2 regions of the Cobetia sp. 1AS1 genome follow, and region 2 is predicted to be linked to the other one. Evidence: predicted binding sites of a transcription regulator. Region 2 holds the regulator's gene; the other holds the start of a gene.

Region 1 (7,752 bases), on a different contig from region 2:
CAAGGGCGGCGTCATGCGCAGCATGCGATAGGGGCCGGTGCCGATGACCTGCTGGGCGGTGCCCGTCTCATCGAAGGCTGCCGGCGCGAGTATCTGCTGGCGATAATCGGCCAGATAGGCGGGCAATGCGGCGAAGGGCTCGCTGAGGGCAATCACCAGCGTCTGGGCATCTTCGGCAACGATCCGCTCGACCGGCACCGACTTCAGAAGGCCCGGCTTGGCACGTGCGATCTCGAGCACCTGACGCGCCACCTCGGCATCCAGCTGGCTGCCATCATGGAACTGCACGCCGGAGCGGAGCGTGAAGCGCCACTCCAGGCCGTCATCCGAGACCTCCCAATCGGTCGCCAATCCCGGCTGCAGCTCTCCCGTGGCATCCACCTCGACCAGTGTCTCGACGATCTGCATGCGCTGGAAAAGAATGCCGCTGAGCAGCGGATCCGCCCCCTTGATGTCGAAGGGTGCCACGATCTCCAGACGCCGTGTGTCCGCCGCCGACGCTTGCGCCGCTGAGGCATCTTGCGCATGGCTGGGCTGCACCACGGCCAGGCTCAGCGCGACGCTGGCGACGGCCAGCTGCCTACGATCGTGAAGGAAGGTTCGGTATTGCCACCGAAGCCTTGAGAGCAATTTGACCATCGATATCGCGCGTCCCGAGCAAGAGCATGGATGCCGACGCGCAACCGGCGCCGACGAACAAAAACGCAATGTTATAGTGTAACCATTACGTTTTGGCAACTCTCGACTCACCTTCTAAGACTGGGCAAGGCTGGACAGGCACTTGAGAGGCACTTGAGAGGCACTTGAGAGGTGCAGGACAAGTACTGGACAGGCATTCACTTGTCAGCGGCAACCCAACATCCGATGATAGATGGCAAACTACATTAGTATGCGCTAACCGACTGGTCCGCTATTCTGGACGAATGGTCATCAGTCCGCGCATCTGTGCCCCTTCCCTCAACAATAAGCGACAGGATCATGGATGATCTCAGCATTACCCCTATCAGCGATTCGGCTTGCAGCAGCTATCTGAGTGCCGCGGCTCGGCGACTGTGCTGCGGCAACATGCTCGCGACCTACAAACGGCATGGCATGAGCTGGGACGAGGAGCTGTTCAGCGAGCGCTGGCGGGACAACGAGAACTACGCGATACGCATCAATGGCGAGTGGGTCGGCTTCATCAGCCTCAAGGCCCTGCCGGACATCCTGTATCTGCGCGACCTGCAACTGGTGCCACATTGGCAAGGCCGTGGCGTCGGCTCCGCCTGCCTGAACTGGTTGATCCAGCTGGCAACGCAACAGGAGTACGGCCAGTCGCTGATGAAAGACCGCGCCTCCGAACTCTCCCCGGGCGCTCAGCCCTGCCCGCGCGCGCTGCGCCTGAGAGTCTTCTCCGACAGCCCGGCATTGGCGCTCTACCAGCGCCACGGCTTCACCCTGGTCAATGAGCAGTGCACCCCGACGCGCAGTGGCAGCATCATGGCACTGGAAAGACCCCTCGCCTTCCAGACAGCGCCGACGCTCGCCCCGCGGGGTGATCACGCGCCCCTGCCCCTGTCGGGCAATGCCTCTCTCGACACGATCATCGACGACCTTACCGAGGAAGACGCCTTGACGATCACCGCCAAGCGCAAGCGACAGTCCCCTCCGGCCGCGCGGAATATCGCGCATCATTAGGCGATTTCCCGCGCGCGATTTCCGCCAGATATGACAATGCCCGATCCTATGACCGGGCATTGTCGCTCAGGGTTCATTCACCATCATGGGGTGAGATTTACTGCACTGATGGCTGATGGGCTCCTCCTCAGCGGGCGAGGAAGTCCAGGATATAGCGCACGGTATCCTGCGGCTTTTCATCCGTCACCCAGTGACCGGCATCCTTCACCCAGATCAGCTCGGCACCCGGAATGGCATCTGCCAGCATCGGGGCGTAATCCGGCTTCTGGAAGTTGTCCTTGTCGCCCCACAGCACCAGAGTCTTGATCTCGATATTCTTGAGCTCACCGGCGATGGCCTGGGTGTATTCCTTGTTGAGACGACGCATGTTGCGGAAGAAAGCCGCCTTGCCTTGCTCGCTGTTCCACTGGGACACATAGCGCTCGACCATCTCTTCGGTCGCGACGGCCGGATCATGCACACCACTGGGCATGAAGCCGCGCATGGTGCTGATGAATTCCTCGACGCTGGTCGCTTCCTCGACGCCCGGCTCCAGCAGCTGCTTAAACTCCGGAATCGGCCAGGAATCGAAGCATACGCTGTCGATCAGTACTTGACGGCGAACACGCTCGGGATGATTGACGGCCATCAGCTGACCGATACCTCCGCCGATATCATGCGAGACGACATCCGCACTCGCCACACCCAGTGAATCCATCAGCTTGATGAAGATGCGTGTCTGGGCATTGATGGAAACGTCAGCATCCACCGGCATGTCCGACTCGCCATAGTTGAGCATGTCTGGGGCGATGACACGATAATGCCTGGCCAATTCCGGCATCACATCGCGCCACATCAACTTATTGGTCGGAATGCCGTGAATCAACAACAGCGGCTGACCTTTACCCATTTCCTTGTAGGCAATGCGGTGACCTTCGATCAGCGCATAACGGGTTTCCAGGGCTTCCATTGTCACGTTGTCGTGGCTCATTGCTGACCTCTTCGCTTGATGAATACTCAATCACGGCCTGGCGAAACAGTGCTATATCGCGGTGTTGCCGTGAACGTGGGACCACCTTACGGATTCCTGAGCGATCACTCAAGCACGATTTTGATTGATTGCTCAAAATACGCTTTAATGGCCCCATCAAATTCAAGGGAAACGCCCATGGCCCGTGTCATCAACCGCAGTCTGCTCGATCTTCGCCGCCTGACCATCAATCTGGTGACCTACCCCGAAGGCCACAGCGTAATGCGCCACAACGACCCGATGGGCAGCGGCAGCTACTACAAGCTCAATATCGTGCTCAAGAAGCCCCGCCAGGGCGGTGTCTTCGAGACCGATGGCAGCCTCTTTCGCCTTGCGGACCGCGTGGTGCTGTTTCGCCCCGACCTTCATGAACACAGCGTCAGCCGCATCGAGCGCGGCAAACGCGTACTGCTGAGCATCGCCTTGCACGCGCCCTGGCGCTGACCCGCAATGAGGCTGCGCAAAAGAACCTGATGCAAAAGCGAATAATGAGACAGATAACGGGTAGCGCCTGGTGACAAAAAAACGCCAGTCAGCAATTGCTGACTGGCGTTTTTTCCTACCTGAATCCAGGCCAGGAACGACGTGCTCGACAATGCGCTGCCTTGGCTATTTCATCCGGTCCAGCCCGACGCGATACCGGGCAAAGCCCATCTCGTCCTGGTCCACCAACGTCATCGGGTAGACCGCCTGGGCATCAATGAATTGCTGCGCATCCGCGCCGGGGGCGGTGGTGAAGCGAATGTCCAGCGGGGTATCGGTGTCGATCGCGGCCAGCCGCCAGTTGTGATCCGCCGCGGGGTCCACCGCGCCCTGCTGCTGCGTCTGTCGCGAGATATACTGGGCCAGAATGCTGCGATTTTCATCCGGTGACGCGAAGGCGACATGCGACTCTCCGGTGCCGGGGAAGTCCTCGCCGTAGGCGCGATAGTTGTTGGTCGCGAGCAGGAAGACATCGTCGTCCTTGACCGGCTCGCCCTGGTAGGTGAGGCCCTGGATACGGTGGGCATCGGCCTCGATCAGCGTGCAATTGCCGTCGTAACGCGCCGGCTGCGTGACATCCACCCGATAGTCGACGCCGTCGATCACGTCGAAGTTGTAGCTGCGGAAACCTTCCCAGTTGATCAAGGCCTGGGGCGTGGCGAGATCCGGATCAATGCGATGGAACTGGCCGGCGCTGCACTCGAGCCATTCCCGCACTTCCCTGCCGGTGACCTTGAGCGCCACCAGCGTATTCGGATAGAGATAGAGATCGGCGGCATTGCGGAAGCTCAGCTCGCCCGCCTCCATCTCGGTGAACTGGGTCGGGTCATTGTGACGGCCGCCGACCTTGAACGGCGCAGCCGCCGAGAGAATCGGCAAGCCTTCCAGGTCCGGGTCGCCTTCGACGAAGCGTTTGACGTAATCGGCCTGGGCGCGATTGACGATCTGGATCGTCGGGTCGTCCTGCACCAGCGCCAGATAGCTCTTCATCGCCGCACTGGCGCGGCCGATGCTGCGATTGACGTACTCGCGCGTGGCGTCGTGCTCATGATCGACCAGCGCCGCCAGTTCGGCATCTTCCGCCACCTGTGCCTCGCCACCCACCTGAATCGGTCGGGCTTCTGTCTGACCGCTCACTACCCGCCACTGGCCCGAGGCATTGCTCAGTTCGAGATCCATCACGCCTACATGGCTGCCCCAGTGCCCCGGCATCATCGCCGGCACGCCATTCAGGGTGCCCCCGGCGATATCGGCCCCCGGTACCTCGGCGAATTCCTCGCTGGGGAAGACGGCATGGGCATGCCCGAAGGCGATGCCATCGATGCCCTCGACCTGCGAGAGGTAATACACCGAATTCTCGGCCATCACCCGGTAGGGGTCGGTCGAGATGCCGGAGTGCGGGATGGCGATCACCACATCCGCGCCCGCCCGGCGCATCTCGGGCACCCAGCGCCTGGCGCTCTCGGTGATGTCCTCGGCCGTCAGGCGGCCCTGGAGGTGCTTGCGGTCCCAGGTCATCACCTGCGGCGGTGCGAAGCCGATATAGCCGATCTTCAATGTCTGAGCGTTGCCCTCACTGTCGGTGAAGGCATGGGCGGTGATCTGGTAGGGCGTGAAGTACGGCTCGCCTGTCGTGGCGTCCAGCAGGTTGGCGTTCACATAGGGGAACTGCGCGCCGGACAGCGTCCGTTCGAGATACTCGAGCCCGTAATTGAATTCATGATTGCCGATATTGCCGACATCGTAATCCAGCTGATTCATGACCTTGTAGGCCGGGAAGACATCACCCTCCTCGAGACCTTCTGCCGCCATGTAATCGCCCATCGGACTGCCCTGGATGAGGTCGCCATTGTCCAGCAGCACGCTGTTGGCTACCTCGGCACGCGCCTGCTTGATCAGACTTGCCGCGCGTACCAGGCCGATGCGCACGCTGGGCCGGTCCTTGTAATAGTCGTAATCCATCACGTTGGCGTGGATGTCGGTGGTCTCGATCACGCGCAGTGACAGCGTCGCGGCATTGGCTGGCTGAGCGATCATGAAGATACCTCCGAGACTGGCCAGGCCAAGGATGGCTGCCCGCAGACGCTGCTTGCGTTGACGCCCGGGGTGCTGCGCAACACCTGGCGAGTCAGACGCCCGTTGATCTTCGCTAGCCGATGAAGCATTCGCCATCTCTCACTTCCTTGTCATGGGGGGATGTGCCAGTGCCCCTTGGGGGCAGCGCTCCATTATTCAGATGCCGACGCCTCAGGCAACTGGCGGTCCCTGCCCGCCAGCCAGCCGACACCTGCCATCAGCACACTGAGGACGGCGCAGACCATCAGTGCCAGCTGCCAATTGCCCTGCATGTCGTAGAGCGCGCCGATCAGCGGCGGTCCCATGGCCGCGAGCAGATAGCCCAGCGTCTGCGCCATGCTCGACAGCGACGCCGACTGCATGGCATCGCGCGCCCGCAGCCCCATGAATGACAAGGCGAGAATGAAGCTGGCCCCGGAGCCCGCGCCCAGCAACAGCACCCACACCAGTGCCCACTCCGGCATCAGCCATAGCCCGATGAACCCCACCAGCGACATGCAGGGCGTCGCGAAGGCGATCAGGCGTTGATCCTTCAGGCGCGGCATCAGGGGCACCAGAATCAATCCCGGAAAGGCCGAAGCCAGCTGGAGTAGACCATGCAGCGAGCCCGCCTTCTCGGCCGAGAAGCCATTGTCCGCCAGCATGCTCGGCAGCCAGCTGTTGACGGTATAGAACAGCAGCGAATTGATGCCCATGAAGAGCGTCACCTGCCAGGCCAGTGGCGAGTGCCACACCGCTGCCTGACGCACCGGACGCGCTGCACCCTTCTCGGCTACCTTCGCCGCCGCCGGCAGGGAGCGACGTGACAACTGCGGCCACCACACCCCCATCGTCACCAATGGCAAAACGACCACTATGAGCATCGCGTACTGCCAGCCAGCGCTGCTGCCCTGGGCCAACGGCACCATCAGCGCCGAGGCGATGGCGGCCATGATGCCCATGGTCAGCACATAGCAGGAGGTGAGCAGCGCGACATGCTGCGCAAAGCTGCGTTTGACCAGGCTGGGCAGCAGCACATTGCCCACGGCGATACCCGCCCCGATCAGGCCGATACCCAGGTAGAGGGCCAGCATGCTGCCCTGCACCCGCAGCGCGATGCCTGCGGCAATCACCACCAAGGCGAGGAAGAGACTGCGTTCAAGCCCGAGACCTCTGGCGAGGCGCGGCACCCAGGGTGAGACGACGACGAAGGCCAGCAGCGGCAGGATCATCAACAGGCCAGCCGCCGTGGCATTGAAGCCCAGCGCTGCCTGCAGGCGCTCCAGCAGTGGCGCGATACTGGTGAAGGGCGCGCGCAGGTTCATGGCGATCAACAGGATACCGGCGATCAATACGGCCGGATGGCTCAGTCGCCGGACAGGAGACGAGTGGCAGAGTTCAGTCATGAGGCGCTCGCAGCGATCGTGAAACGGGGTAATGGCGGGACGACACCCAAGAGATGAGTCCGCGCACAGAGTGAGGCTAGCTTAATCCCCTCGCCCACTGCAGAATTGAGCCATCATGACATCAGATCACTGAAATCAGACAATCTGCGAGCCGCCATGTCAGTGACCATACCCGTCCTACCGTCATCGCCCGGGGTCAGCACCTGTGGCCCCGATCAGGTGCCCTTCTCCAGCAGCGTCTGCGAGCATGACCCGGATGTCTACGAGATCCCGGCCAGCGCCCTGCATGTCGAGACCGGCCAGCAGGTGATGGAGGTGCCGATCCACCAGCATCGCAAGGGACAGCTGGTCATCGCCCTGCATGGCGTGGTGACCAGTCGCGTGCCGGAAGGTCTGTGGATGGTGCCCCCGCACAGCGGGGTCTGGATTCCCGGCAATCTGCCCCACAGCAATCATCTGACCCGTGGCGGCCGCGTCTGCCACCTGTTCATCGAGCCCGGTGCGCTCGAGATGCCAAGCCACAGCTGCACGCTGTCGATCTCGCCCCTGCTGCGTGAGCTGGTGCTGCGCCTGGCGGAGCTACCCCAGCCGTATCCTGAACAGGGGCCGACCGCGCGGCTGGTCGGTGTGCTGCTGGAAGAGCTGGCCTGCATGCCAAGCGAACGTCTGCACCTGCCCTTGCCAGAAGACCCGCGGCTGACCCGCATCAGCGATGCCCTGATCAAGACCCCGGACGACCGACGCACCCTGGCCGAGTGGGCGAGCGAACTGGCGATGAGCGAACGCACCCTCGCCCGGCTTGTCCAGCGTGACACCGGCCTGAGCTTCAGCCGCTGGCGTCAGCAACTGCACCTGGTGGTGGCGATTCGCCTGCTGGCCGAAGGCATGAGCGTGCAGCGCGTCTCGGAAGACGTCGGCTATCAGTCCGTCAACGCCTTTATCAGCATGTTCAAGAAGCTGCTCGGTACCACGCCCGCCCGCTACCTGCAGGAACGCGAGCAACGCCGCTCGGGCAGTGGCATGGGCGGCGCGTGACGGCGACGCTTACTGAGTGGCCGCCTGCGCCACGCTGACGGCCAACGCTTCGACGGAATCCACGATCGGCAGCCGGTCATCGAGCAG
Region 2 (7,752 bases):
GGAAACGCTCAAGCGCGTGGTGATTCCGGCGGCCTCGCCGGCGCTGATGACGGGGCTGATTCTGGCCGTGGCGCGTGCGGCGGGTGAAGTCGCGCCGCTGATGCTGGTCGGGGTGGTCAAGCTGGCCCCGGACCTGCCGCTGGATGACAGCTTCCCGTGGCTGCATCTGGACCGCAAATTCATGCATCTGGGGCATCAGGTCTATGATCTGGCCTTCCAGAGCAGCGACGCCTTCAGCAGTCGGCCGCTGGTCTACGCGACCGCGCTGGTGCTGGTGGTCGTGATTCTATGCCTCAATCTGAGTGCCATTCGCCTGCGTCACATGCTGGCACAACGTTACAAGGGAGCCACCGAATGAGGCGTGACTCTGAACAGCCCAAGCCCCAGTTGTTTCTTCAGGAGACGCCTGCGCGGCCTGCAGAAGACATCTGCCTGGAAACCCGCCACCTGAGCCTCGATTATCAGGCGCGTGTCGGCAAGGAGAGCCAGACGCGCCGCGCCCTGGAGGACGTCAGCCTGCAGATCACACGCAAGCGCGTGACGGCCTTCATCGGCCCTTCCGGCTGCGGCAAGTCGAGTCTGTTGCGTACCTTCAATCGCATGACCGATCTCGACGAACAGTCACGTCTTTCCGGCAAGGTACTGCTCGAGGGCGAGGACATTCATGCGCGCGGCGTGGACGTGCCGATGCTGCGCCGCCGGATCGGCATGGTCTTCCAGACGCCCAACCCCTTTCCGATGTCGGTCTACGAGAACGTGGCCTTCGGGCTGCGGCTGGTCGGCGAGAATGACAAGCGCCACCTCGATGACAAGGTCGAATCCTGCCTGCGCTCCGCGGCGCTCTGGGAAGAAGTGAAGGACCGCCTGCACGACAGCGCGCTGGGGCTCTCGGGTGGCCAGCAACAGCGGCTGGTGATTGCGCGGACGCTGGCGGTCGAGCCGGAGGTGCTGCTGCTGGATGAGCCAGCCTCGGCGCTGGACCCCATCTCGACGCTCAAGATCGAGGAGCTGATCCGTTCGCTGCGCTCGCGCCTGACGCTGATCATCGTCACGCACAACATGCAGCAGGCCGCGCGGGTCTCAGACGATACCGCCTTCCTGCATGAGGGCCGCCTGGTGGAATTCGCCCCGACGGATCAGCTGTTCACCAACCCGCGGCGCCGCCAGACGGAAGACTACATCACGGGGCGTTTCGGTTAGCGCGCTCAGGCGCGAACGTGCAGTCAGGTAGCCTTTTCGCCCTGATATTGCTGACGATGGCGGCCAGATAGCGCCTTTGCGCCATGGGTGAAACATAACTGCAATCAAGTGTCGGCATGCTGAGGGGGAGCCCGCTGTGTCAGTCAGTAGTGGGCCATACTTGTCACGTCATTCATGTCACGCCCCCTGACTCGGTGGGCGACTTTCCGGGAGAGGGAAATGGATATCACCAGCGATTCGCACGGCAAGCATATCTCAGAGCAGTTCAATCACGAGCTGGATGCACTGAAGACACACCTGCTGGCCATGGGCGGACTGGTAGAGAAGCAGCTGCAGGATGCCGTCACGGCATTGCTGGAAGGCGACAGTGAAACCGCCACGCGGGTGCGCGACAACGACAAGGCTGTCAACGACATGCAGCTCAAGATCGATGACGAGTGCACCCGGGTGCTGGCCCGCCGTCAGCCGGCGGCCTCTGACCTGCGCCTGGTGCTGGCCGTCATCCGCGCCACCTCCGATCTCGAGCGTATCGGTGATGAATCGAGCAAGATCGCACGCAACGCCATCTCGCTGGTCGAGAACGGCCAGAGCCCGCGCGGCATGGTCGAGGTGCGTCACCTCAGCCAGCACGTGCGCAGCATGGTGCGTGACTCCCTGACGGCTTTCGCGCGCTTCGATACCGACCTTGCCCTCAAGGTGCTGCGTGAAGATGCCTCGGTGGATCTGGAATATCAGAGCGCGATGCGCTCGCTGATGACCTTCATGATGGAAGACGCGCGCCAGATTACGCCGGTGCTCAACGTGATGTGGATTCTGCGTGCGCTGGAGCGCATCGGTGACCACGCCGACAACCTGGCCGAGTACGTCATCTTCCTGGTCAAGGGCGTGGACGTGCGTCACACCGATACCCATGACCTGAAGCCGCAGGACCTGGACAAGAAGTGAGCTGACGCGCTTCCCTGCCCCTGTGTCGCCTCTTTCGCCCCGCACCTGCCCACCGGCAGGCCGCGGGGCGATTGCGTCGTGGGAGCGCGAGCGGTGTCAGGCGGCCGACAGCTGCGCCGCGCAGGCGGGAGTGCTAGGGTGTGGCTCCGGTCAGCCCGCTGGCTGGCCGGTTCTTTTGAGATGACGAGGACGTCGCATGATTGATGCCGTATCGGCGCTGGTCCGCGGGACCCGCATGGTCTATACCCCCGGGCTGCGCCGCTTCGTATTCGTACCGCTGGCGATCAACCTGGTGCTCTACAGCATCACGCTGTGGGTATTGTTCAACCAGTTCGGTGGCTGGATCGATTACTGGATGCTCAAGGTACCGGCGTGGCTGGACTGGCTCAGCTGGTTGATCTGGCCGGTGCTGGTGGTGAGTCTGTTGCTGGTGGTGTTCTTCACCTTCAGCCTGGTGACCAATCTGATCGCCGCGCCCTTCTACGGCATTCTGGCCGAGAAGGTCGAGCATCGTCTGGATGGCACCCTGATCGACGATGACCGTGGCCTGATGAAGATCGGCGTCGACTCGCTGGGGCGTGAAATGGCCAAGCTGGGCTACTTCATCCCGCGCATGATCGCGCTGTTCATCATCGGCTTCATCCCGGGCCTGAACCTGCTCTCGCCGCTGTTGTGGGGACTGTTCTCGGCCTGGAGCATGTCGATCCAGTATCTCGACTACCCGATGGACAACCATCAGGTCAGCTTCGGTGACATGAAGCAGCGCCTCAAGGCGCGCTGGTGGCCCTCACTGACCTTCGGCGCCGCGGTGTTCGTCATGACGCTGGTGCCGCTGGCCAATCTGCTGTTCATCCCGGGCGCCGTCGCCGGGGCGGTACTGATGTGGCAAAGCCACTACCGTCAGTTGCCGGCACCGCGTCGTTGAGACAGCCTGTCGCAGAGCTGGCTTGTCGCTGAGCTGGCTTGTCGCTGAGCTGGCTTGTCGCTGAGCTGGCTTGTCGCTGAGCTGGCTTGTCGCTGAGCTGACTCGTCGCTAGGTTGGCTTGTCGCTGAGCTGACTCGTCGCTAGGTTGGCACGTCGCTGAAATAGCCGCAGCGTCGTCTGATTGACCAAACGAAACGCCCCGCAGTCGCCTCCTGTCGAGGTGGCTGCGGGGCGTTCTGCGTTGGGCTGGCGTCCGGGTCAGATCATCACTGATTCAGCCCATCACTGGGCTAGCGCACTGCTGGCCTGGGGAGCGCTCGCCTGACAGGCGCGCTCGTCGGGGAAGTGACAGCGGAAGCGCGCACCCTCGCCGGGGTGGCTGTCGATCTCCAGATGGCCCTGATGGCGAATCAGCACATGCTTGACGATGGCAAGCCCGAGGCCGGTGCCTCCCGTGGCGGTGCTGCGGCCCTTGTCGATGCGGTAGAAGCGCTCGGTCAGGCGCGGCAGGTGCACCGGGTCGATGCCATCCCCATCATCTTCCACCTCGACCAGCAGGCCCTGGTCATCCGCCTTCCAGCGCAGGGTGATATGGCAGTCTTCGGGGGTGTAGCGCACCGCATTGAAGACCAGATTCGAGATCGCGCTGCGCAGTTCCTGCTCCTCACCGCGCAGTGACAGGCTGGCATCGGCCTCGATGGAGAAGGTGTGGCGCCCCTGGGACAGGCCTTCGGCGTCATCGCGGATATGGCCGAGCAGGGCACTCATGTCGATGCAGCGACCGTTGTCGGACAGTTCGTCGGTTTCCAGGCGTGACAGGGTCAGCAGGTCTTCGACCAGGTGCTGCATGCGGTCGGTCTGGCTCTGCATCTGGCCCAGTCCACGCTGCCAGCGCGGTGGCAGGTCATCGGCGTAATCGGAGTAGGTCTCGAGATAGCCGGCCAGTACCGTCAGCGGCGTGCGCAGCTCATGGGAGACATTGGCCACGAAGTCGCGGCGCATCTCTTCCAGGCGATAGAGGCGGGTGACGTCACGCAGCATGACCAGACGCTCGTTGTCACCGAACAGGGTGATGGAGATCTGCAGCGTCAGGTTGTCAGACAGCGGCGACTGGAGTGTCAGCGGCTCGCGGTAGGCCAGCCGATTGAAGTAGTCGATGAAGACGGGGTCACGCAGATAGTTGGTGATGTGCTGGCCGCGGTCGTGGCTGGCCTTGAGACCGACCAGCTGCTCGGCAGCGCTGTTCCACCATTCCATGTCACCGTGGTTGTCCAGCATCACCAGGCCGTCGCGCATGGCCTCGGAGGATTCCTGGATACGGTTGAGGATGCTGCGCAGTCGCTCCTGAGCCTGACGCTGGCCCTTCTGGTAGCGGTAGAGACGATCGAGCAGGTCTCCCCAGACGCCATCGCCGGGCGGCGGCTCTTCATGGGGATTGGTGATCAGCCAGGTGTAGAGGCTCTTCAAGTGCTTGAGATGGACGAACAGATACAGCGAAAGACCCAGCGCCAGGCCCCAGCCCAGATGGCCCAGCAGGCCACCGATCAGGCCGAAGCCACCGGCAAGGTAGCCGAGGCGCCATAGCTCGTTGGTCCAATAGCGCATGAATCCCTCAGGCCTGAGCGCTGAAGCGGTAACCGGTGCCGCGGACGGTCTGGATCAGATGCTGATGGCCTGTGCCCAGCGCCTTGCGCAGGCGACGGATGTGCACGTCCACGGTGCGCTCCTCGACATAGACGTTGCCGCCCCATACCTGGTCGAGCAGCTGGCTGCGCGTGTAGGCACGCTCCTGATGCGTCATGAAGAACTGCAGCAGGCGATATTCGGTCGGGCCGACATCCAGCGAGTTGCCGTGGGCGGTGACGCGGTGGCTGGCCGGGTCGAGCATCAGGCCTTCGACTTCCACCGCCTCCTCGACCCCCTTGGGAGTGGTGCGACGCAGCACGGCCTTGAGACGGGCGACCAGCTCGCGCGGCGAGAAGGGCTTGGTGATGTAGTCGTCGGCACCGGCTTCCAGGCCTTGAATCTTGTTGTCTTCCTCGCCCTTGGCGGTCAACAGGATGATCGGCAGCTCCGAGGTGGTCTCGTCACGCTTGAGACGCCGCGCGAGCTCCAGGCCACTGGTGCCCGGCATCATCCAGTCCAGCAACAGCAGATCGGGCTTTTCATCGACGACGATGGCGTGGGCGTCCTGGGCATTGTCTGCCTCCAGCACGCGGTAATCCGCCATTTCGAGGGCAACGGCGATCATCTCGCGAATCGAGGATTCATCGTCGACAATCAGTACGGTCTTGGAGCTCATCGCTAGATCCCATGCAGCAGTCGGCGCACGCGCCAGAATGACAAGTCGATGACGATTACAACCCGCTTATATGACAACGAGATGACAACTGCCAGCATGGCAGCTTGCACGCAAGCCTGCCAGCCGCCTTGGAGGCGCGGCAGGCAGGCATGAACCGTGGGCTGGGGAGCAATAGAGGGCAGGGGTTGCTTTAAATTAAATAATACTAATGTTTATGCAGGAGTCAGCTCATCGGCCAGGTCGCCAGGGCGATACCGGCGAAGATCAGCAGACCCGTCCAATGATTGTTGAGGAAGGCCTGGAAGCAGGGCGCACGCTCACGCTCCCGGATCAGACGTTGCTGCCAGACGAAGGTGACGGCGGCGGCAGCCAGCCCCAGCCAGTAGAAGATGCCCAGCGCCAGCTGCAGGCCGATGCCGATCAACACCGCCAGCATGCCCAGCTGCAACAGGCCGATCATCAGCTTGTCGGCACGCCCGAACAGCACGGCGGTGGACTTGATGCCCACCTTGAGGTCGTCGTTGCGATCGACCATCGCGTAGGCGGTGTCGTAGGCCACCGTCCACATCAGGTTGGCCGCGAACAGCCACCAGCCGTAGGTCGGTACCTCCTCCAGCGTCGCGGCGAAGGCCATTGGAATCGCCCAGCCGAAGGCGGCGCCCAGCACTACCTGAGGCAGATGATGGAAGCGCTTCATGAACGGATAGCTGGCCGCCAGCAGCACGGCGACGATCGACAGCAGCACCGTGGTCAGGTTGGTGAAGCACACCAGCACGAAGGCGGCCGCGACCAGCCCCCCGAACAGCGTCAGCGCCTCGCGTTCCGAAATGCGACCCGAGGTCAGCGGCCGATCACGCGTGCGCTCGACATGCTTGTCCCAATGGCGGTCGGCGTAGTCGTTGATGACGCAGCCGGCGGCGCGCATAAGATAGACCCCGGCGATGAAGATCAGCAGGGTCGTGCGCTCGGGAATGCCATCTGCCGCCAGCCACAGTGCCCATAGGGTCGGCCACATCAGCAGCCAGGTGCCGATGGGGCGGTCCAGCCGTGTCAGGGCGAGGTAGTCGGCCAGTCTGGAAGGACGCGAAGCGGCGGAAGTGGATGACGCGGTCATCATGGCTCCTGGGCGGGTGGTAGTGGGCAAGGGAAGAGAGAAACGAGGCCAGTCGGCCAGCAAGGCTCAGGCCAGCTGCAGCGCGTGCTGGAAGGCCGGTGTGAAGCCCTCCTGCACCAGCACCTTGAAGCGGCCATGCGAGAACATCGAGCGGCGCATCCACAGGCTGGTGGTGCGGGCCAGCGGCCTGGGGCTCGAAAGCACCAGCGGGGCGCGGCTGACATCGATGGCGCTGCGGGTCAGGTCGGGCTGGCGAAACAGCCAATGGCCCAGCGAGCGCTCGCCCAGCGTCGAGAGGCGATGGCCGTGGGCCAGGTCCAGCGCCGCCAGCGAGCGTGCGATCACCCATGGCGTATCGCCATGACAGAGTGCCACTTCGCGTCGCCAGACATGCCGGCGTGGGCCGATGCCCAGCAGGCGTGCCTCGTCCAGCCGCGCGGGGCCGGTGTCCTGCAGCAGCAGGCGCACGCGCAGGCCCTGGATGGGCTGGCCATCGCGTTCATCCTGCTGCTGCATGGCGCTGGCAAGACGCTGGGTCAGCGAGTCCGTCGAGGAGAGCCACGCCCACCAGCCGGCCGGCATGACACCTTGCAGCGCGGCAGCCGGCTGCCAATGACGGCGCACCGTCGCCGAAGCAGCGGGCATGACGCGCGTGGGTGAAGGCCAGCGAGGCGCAGGCTGGCACAGGGGTTCGGCTGACGAATGAGGCGCCTCACAGGTGGAGGTCTGTGGCGTGAGCGCTGCGCGATGAGGCTCGCCTGCTGGGCATCGGACCACGGTGAATTCCCTGTCAGGATGACGAAATGGCGAGTCTAGCATGGCCGGGCGGCAAGGCCTCCCGCTCAGGCATGCCTGCACTGCTGGCGGGCTGGTATGCTGGGCGCATTCATCGGCGTTCATGACGGACGCTGCTGGCGCTCTTTCATCAGCGCTTCCCTCGGATCGATCTCAGGAGATGGTGCCATGCGCGACCCTCGCACCCTTGTCATCATTGGTACCGGCATGGCGGGCATTGGTCTGGCGCGCGCGCTGCGTGCGCGTGACAAGGACAGCCGGCTGATCCTCATCAGCCAGGATAGCGGCCACGATTACGCCAAGCCCATGCTGTCCACCGCCTTCGCCAAGAAGATGTCGGCCACCGACCTGTCGCGTCAGGCGCCGGTGGCGCTGGTGGACGAGCTGAATGCCGAGCTGCGTACCCATCAACGCGTCACCGCCATCGACGGTGATGCCCGCCAGCTATGGCTGGGCGAGGAGTGTCTGGCC

The links. Region 2 encodes PhoB, which activates phosphate uptake and scavenging genes when phosphate is short. Its sites were predicted from a motif close to TGTCATANNNNTGTCANA; they were not measured.
Region 1: QD280_RS03480 (bifunctional 2',3'-cyclic-nucleotide 2'-phosphodiesterase/3'-nucleotidase) is a predicted target of PhoB. The motif match lies at 5,343-5,360, and genes of this name have one in related genera.

What each region holds. Positions count from the first base shown of each region.
Region 1 is NZ_JARWKU010000001.1:812,576-820,327, reverse strand. Features, by position in the region: gene QD280_RS03500 (ABC transporter substrate-binding protein) at 1-468, opposite strand, end outside; gene QD280_RS03495 (GNAT family N-acetyltransferase) at 979-1,677, shown strand; gene QD280_RS03490 (alpha/beta hydrolase) at 1,805-2,647, opposite strand; gene QD280_RS03485 (hypothetical protein) at 2,825-3,130, shown strand; gene QD280_RS03480 (bifunctional 2',3'-cyclic-nucleotide 2'-phosphodiesterase/3'-nucleotidase) at 3,296-5,206, opposite strand; gene QD280_RS03475 (MFS transporter) at 5,398-6,630, opposite strand; gene QD280_RS03470 (helix-turn-helix transcriptional regulator) at 6,787-7,665, shown strand; gene QD280_RS03465 (amino acid racemase) at 7,675-7,752, opposite strand, start outside.
Region 2 is NZ_JARWKU010000003.1:247,558-255,309, forward strand. Features, by position in the region: gene pstA (phosphate ABC transporter permease PstA) at 1-358, shown strand, start outside; gene pstB (phosphate ABC transporter ATP-binding protein PstB) at 355-1,200, shown strand; gene phoU (phosphate signaling complex protein PhoU) at 1,420-2,145, shown strand; gene cysZ (sulfate transporter CysZ) at 2,342-3,070, shown strand; gene phoR (phosphate regulon sensor histidine kinase PhoR) at 3,353-4,675, opposite strand; gene phoB (phosphate regulon transcriptional regulator PhoB) at 4,683-5,372, opposite strand; gene ubiA (4-hydroxybenzoate octaprenyltransferase) at 5,596-6,486, opposite strand; gene QD280_RS08310 (chorismate lyase) at 6,553-7,131, opposite strand; gene QD280_RS08315 (FAD-dependent oxidoreductase) at 7,450-7,752, shown strand, end outside.